DNA from 2 places in the Shewanella sp. FDAARGOS_354 genome. Region 2 is predicted to be linked to the other one. Evidence: predicted binding sites of a transcription regulator. Region 2 holds the regulator's gene; the other holds the start of a gene.

Region 1 (3,178 bases), 1.5 Mb from region 2:
GCGTTGGTAATTTAATGGCACTTGCTGTGATTGCAGACGGCTGACTTCAATGTAGTAACCATGGACTCGGTTGTAGCCTACCTTCAGCGTAGCAATGCCAGTGCGTTCTTTTTCCCGCGCTTCGAGTTGTACTAGATAATCGCTGGCACCTTCACTTAAGCCACGCCATTCGTCTAATTCGGCATTGTAGCCTTCACGGATTACGCCGCCATCACGGATAAGCATGGGCGGGTTATCGACAATGGCGCGCTCAAGCAGTTGTTGCTCTTCGGGAAACTCGCCTAAGAGTTGGCCTAGTTTCACTGTATGGGGGGCACTTAGCTGCGTGAGTGACTGCTGCAACTGTGGCAATAGATTTAATGCTTGGCGTAGGCGAGCAAAATCCCTTGGACGAGCGGTACGCAGTGCCAGCCTTGCCATGATACGTTCGATATCGCCTAGGGCTTTAAGCTGCTCATGCAATGACTCATGGGCCGTAGTCTTGAGTAATTCATTCACGGCCGTTTGGCGAGCAAAAATCTGGGCATGGTCCCTCAGCGGCTGATGGATCCAGCGTTGCAGCATTCGGCTGCCCATCGCTGTTGCAGTATTGTCGAGCACAGCTGCTAGGGTGTTATCCCGACCACCACTCAAATTTTGTGTCAGCTCGAGGTTGCGGCGCGTTGCCGCATCCAAGACAATCGTATCGGTTTGATTAAAACGGGTAATAGCATTGATATGGGGCAGGGCGGTGCGCTGGGTGTCTTTTACGTACTGCATCAAGCAGCCTGCCGCTTGCAGCGATAGGCGAGCATCGGTTATGCCGAAACCGTGTAAATCCTTAGTGCCAAACTGGGCCAACAGCAGTTTGATACTGGTATCGTAATCAAATTCCCACTCAGGGCGGCGACGTTTGCCTTTAAAATGATGCAATAACTCCAGTGCACCAAAATCTTCGCTATAAAGAATTTCGACCGGATTCGTACGTTGCAACTCGGCTTCGAGGGACTCCTTCGTTTCTAATTCGGCAATCACGAAACGGCCAGAAGACACATCAAGAGTCGCATAGCCAAAGCCCACTTTGCCTTGATAAACCGCGGCCAACAGATTGTCTTGCCGCTCCTGCAATAGCGCTTCATCGGTTAAGGTTCCTGGGGTGACAATGCGTACGACTTTACGCTCAACCGGACCTTTTGAGGTGGCAGGATCGCCAATTTGTTCACAAATCGCAACCGATTGGCCAATTTGAACCAATTTTGCGAGATAGCCTTCAACTGCATGGTAAGGGATACCCGCCATCGGGATCGGGTCGCCACCACTTTTGCCTCGGGCCGTAAGGGAAATGCCCAATAATTCAGAGGCTCGTTTGGCGTCATCATAGAAGAGTTCATAGAAGTCACCCATACGATAAAACAGCAGCATGTCGTGATGCTCTGCTTTCATGGTCAAATATTGACGCATCATCGGGGTATGTTTTTCTAAATCATCGGTATCTATAGGATTCATTAAATCGTTATCGTCCGCTATGCCGGCCCTGAAATAGGGAATAAAGTCATACAGTAATGGGAGATAAAATCAGTTGATTTACACTATTACTGTCTAAAATCAATTGGCGCCAATCTTAGCAACAATTTACAGAAAATTGATCCTCAAAGCGTGGATATTCACTGATATCTTGATAAATCTGCAGTATGGGTGGGTAAAAGCTTGTCTAAACGGGAAAATTTTCAGGTATAAAAATAATTCATTCACAGGTATTGATACTGTATGATTGTACAGTATACTAGTCAGCAGATTACGACAAAGAGCCTCGCTTTTTGATCACCCGCTTTATTAAATTGAATATCACTTTTGACAGTACTGATGCTGTCTAGATGAGGGAACAGGAATGAAGGTCGATCCAAACAAAGAGAAAGCACTTGCTGCGGTATTGAGCCAAATTGAGAAGCAATTTGGTAAAGGCTCCATCATGAAGCTGGGCGAAGACCGCTCTATGGATGTTGAGACCATTTCTACTGGTTCTCTTTCCCTTGACGTTGCCCTCGGTGCGGGCGGCCTACCAATGGGCCGTATTGTTGAGATTTATGGCCCTGAATCATCAGGTAAGACAACTCTGACATTAGAAGTGATTGCAGCTGCTCAGCGCGAAGGTAAAACCTGTGCCTTTATCGATGCTGAGCACGCTCTCGATCCTATCTACGCGAAAAAGTTAGGCGTAGATATTGATAACTTATTGTGTTCACAACCCGATACCGGTGAACAAGCTCTTGAGATCTGTGATGCGTTAACCCGTTCTGGCGCGGTAGATGTGATCATCGTTGACTCGGTCGCGGCATTAACACCCAAGGCAGAAATTGAGGGCGAAATCGGTGACTCACATATGGGCTTAGCGGCGCGTATGATGAGCCAAGCGATGCGTAAGTTAGCGGGTAACCTCAAGCAATCGAATACACTGTTAATCTTCATCAACCAAATTCGTATGAAGATTGGTGTGATGTTTGGTAACCCAGAAACCACAACGGGTGGTAATGCTCTGAAATTCTATGCTTCTGTTCGTTTAGATATTCGCCGTACTGGTGCTATCAAAGAAGGCGATGAAGTGGTTGGTAACGAGACTCGTGTCAAAGTGGTTAAAAACAAAGTGGCTGCACCATTTAAGCAAGCTGAGTTTCAAATCCTTTACGGTCAAGGTATCAACCGTACTGGCGAGTTAGTCGATTTAGGGGTAGCCCATAAACTGATTGAGAAAGCTGGTGCTTGGTATAGCTACAAGGGCGATAAAATTGGTCAAGGCCGTGCCAATGCGGGTAAATATTTGACTGAAAACCCAGCCATTGCCGCTGAAATCGATAAGACATTGCGTGAGTTATTATTGAGTAACCCAAGTGCACTGGCATCATCAGCATCCGATGATGATAATATCGAGGGGAATATTGATTTAGAAACAGGCGAAGTATTCTGAGCCAGTCTGCCCGTCAAATTGCGGTCGCGCTGTTAGCGCGCCGCGATTATTCCCGCCAAGAAATCCGCACAAAACTGCTCGAAAAAGGCTTTGAGGTCGCTGATATCGATCCTGTGCTTGATGATTGTGAAGCGTCAGGATTTATCAATGATAAGCGCTATGCCGAGCTTCTCGTTCGAAGCCACATTGCCCGTGGTCATGGACCAATACGCATTCGTCAAGCTATTGCTCAAAAGG
Region 2 (3,178 bases):
TTACCGTGAGATCGGCATTGCTGGGGTCTTCCATGGCAATCAGAGTTTTAGTTGCCGGAATCGCCATTAAGATCAGAATGATAAAGGGAATTATCGTCCAAGCGATCTCAACTTTTGTACTCTCATGGAAGTGTGACGCGACCGCGCCCTTGGATTTTCTGTGGTTGATCATGGCATAAATCATAACGCCAAAAACCACTAAGCCTATCGCGCAGCAGATATACAGAATCGTCATGTGCAGGTGGTATACCTTGCCACTGATTTCTGTTACGCCAGGCGTCATATTGAACCGCATGTCTGCTGCGGCCAACGGTGGGGCGAATAGCACCACGAGTAAACAATACAACCATTGCTTCACAAGACTTCTCCTCTGCTAATTGCAAATAGCAACTACAAAGAAGAGCAACACAGTAAGTCTCAACTCTATGCAAACTCTTCAGTTCCCAAAAAAGTGTTTCTGACTTCAACGTGCGTTGGCGGCTTACTTATGATCAAGTATTGTTACTGCTGGTATTAGCCACACTGGCACATACTGCTGAATAAACCCATTATTCTCAATTTTTGTGGGCGAGCGATATTCGAAAATAACGCGATATTTCTGCCTAAACAGGCGATATATCATGTGCGCCTAAATCAAACATACTTGCTGTTTAAAAATTGATCAAGATCACTTCTTTTTCTAATTGTCTGAAAAATTGCCAAAAAAAAGCCTCACATTCACAGGTGAGGCGGCTTTCAAGGCTAAATACGGTGTGAAAAATTTTTAATGAACAGAGCTGAAAAATGCGGGTTGAGTAAATTTAGCCGATTGTGTGAGATTGGTGCTAGAAGGTTGGTCATTCGTTGAACCTTCAAGCACGATACCCATTGCACGTGCGCTCTTTGCTACAATTTGTAGGCGACGATTATCGCGAGTATCTAGGGCGTTAATCCAAGTAATCACTGCGCTAGATGTGCCACTGGTTAAGGCTTTTTCCATCGCCCAAAGGGTTTCGACCTCATCTTTTGCGTGAACCAATAGTACGCGATCCATACGCACACCTGCGTTTGCTAATAGCTGCTTGTAGCCAATACTAGGTGGGTTGATGAGCACTATCCATCTTCCCTGTTGGCTCAGTTGGGCAAGTTGTTTGCTCAGCTGTGTCAGCTCTTGGCGCCCTTGGCTCTGAGTTGGCATAGTGACTATTGATGTATGCTGCCAGTCGGTCTCTGTATCTCGAACCGTATCGAGCCATAAACCGGGGTGACGCGGGGCATTACCTAATAGTTTGTTCATAGCCAATCTCCATTGCGGATCACCCCTACGGCGAGCCCTTCAATTGTTAGACTTTGGAAACTCAAATCGACTTTAATCGGTGAATAGTCTTCATTCTCGGCATGTAGGTAGACTAAATTACCTTTTTTTTCAAAGCGTTTTACGGTTACATCATCATCAACGCGAGCAACAACAACTTGTCCATTGCGCGCTTGTTGTACTTTATGAACGGCAAGCAGGTCACCCTCAAGGATGCCGATATTCTTCATACTGTCGCCTTTTACGCGCAGCAGGAAATCGGCAGCAGGGTGGAACATGCTGGGGTCGACTTGGTAATACTGTTCGACATGCTCTTGGGCGAGAATAGGTTCACCCGCTGCCACTTGGCCAATCAGTGGCAAGCCTGTTTCGCGGTTATCTTCTTCCTCTACAGGGAGACGGATCCCGCGGGAAGTACCAGGCATGATCTCGATGCAGCCTTTTTTCGCCAATGCCTTAAGGTGTTCTTCTGCGGCATTTGCACTTTTAAAACCCAAACGGGTGGCAATTTCGGCCCGAGTGGGTGGCATGCCAGTCTCGGCAATATTACGTTTAATCAGCTCTAAAATTTCGGCTTGGCGTGGCGTCAACGGTCTCATGGTCTTTCCTGTTTTTCTATACAGTTACTGTTAGTATATACAGTATTATTGGTAGTGCAAGTATTAACCACTTTTAACTTGGTCAGCTAGATCTGCAAATAACCGTAATCGTCATCTATGGGGTGAATGCCATTTGCACGGTATCAATAAATGGTGTCGCCTAAAGTGCGTTACTAAGTCATTAAAATCAGCAGCTGAATCCTGCATCTTTAGGTTGTTTGGGTATATTCTCTAGAATCTGGTATTCTATGGGGCTAATGAACGTACTTACATTGCATAAGAATAATGCCTAAACAAGACTCTCTTTGGTTGAAATCATTACGTTGGATCCAAAAGCACTTAGTGCACACTATTGTTGTGCCACAGGATCCCTTTGCCGATCTGAATCTGGATGCCTCCAGACCGCTTGCTTATGTAATGAAAACAGAATCCCTGAGTGATATTGCTGCGTTAAGCGAGATCACCACGAAACTTGGTTTGCCAAGCCCTTACGAGCCGCTGGTGGTGAATGGCGTTGTGGCGCCACGGGTGGTATGCCTTGAAGGTCGTAAGCCTTTATTTGGTGAACGCGCCAGTAATGAGCCATTCCTCGAATGTTTTATGCGTTTGTTGGCCGTCCATAAGGAAAAGCCAGAGTTAGATATACAGCTGGTGCCTGTGAGTCTGTATTGGGGTCGTACTCCGGGTAAAGAAGACGACACCATGAAGGCGGCAGTGCTTGAGCGCGAGAATCCTACTTGGTTACGTAAGTGCTTGATGATCCTATTTTTGGGCCGTCATAACTTTGTGCAATTTTCTAATGCGGTATCGCTGCGTTACATGGCCGACGAACATGGTACCGATATGGGCATTGCCCATAAATTGGCTCGAGTAGCGAGAGTGCATTTCCGCCGCCAACGTAAGGTGATGACGGGGCCTGTGTTGCCTAATCGTCAGGCGTTATTCCATTCCTTGCTGAAATCTGAATCCTTACGCAAGGCAATTCAGGAAGAAGCCGCGAGCAAGAAGATTTCTGAAACCCAAGCGCGTGAAACGGCAATTGAATATCTTGATGAAATTGCGGCGAATTATTCCGATAGTCTCGTACGTATTGCCGAGCGCTTTTTAACGTGGTTATGGAACAAGCTCTACAGCGGTATTAACATCAAAGGTGCCGAGCATATTCGGCAGTTACACCACGATGGTCATGAGATTGTGTATGTGCCCTGCCATCGCAGCCATATGGATTACCTGCTGTTATCTTACATTCTGTATTACCAAGGTATGGTGCCACCGCATATTGCTG

The links. The regulator LexA, encoded in region 2, represses DNA repair genes until DNA is damaged. The targets are predictions, from matches to a motif close to TACTGTATNNNNATACAGTA.
Region 1: the regulator LexA is predicted to act here: its motif matches at 1,741-1,760, upstream of recA (recombinase RecA).

What each region holds. Positions count from the first base shown of each region.
Region 1 is NZ_CP022089.2:4,889,909-4,893,086, forward strand. It holds gene mutS (DNA mismatch repair protein MutS) at 1-1,485, opposite strand, end outside; gene recA (recombinase RecA) at 1,868-2,941, shown strand; gene CEQ32_RS21960 (regulatory protein RecX) at 3,004-3,178, shown strand, end outside.
Region 2 is NZ_CP022089.2:3,407,566-3,410,743, reverse strand. It holds gene coxB (cytochrome c oxidase subunit II) at 1-358, opposite strand, end outside; gene CEQ32_RS15245 (cell division inhibitor SulA) at 764-1,276, opposite strand; gene lexA (transcriptional repressor LexA) at 1,273-1,893, opposite strand; gene plsB (glycerol-3-phosphate 1-O-acyltransferase PlsB) at 2,179-3,178, shown strand, end outside.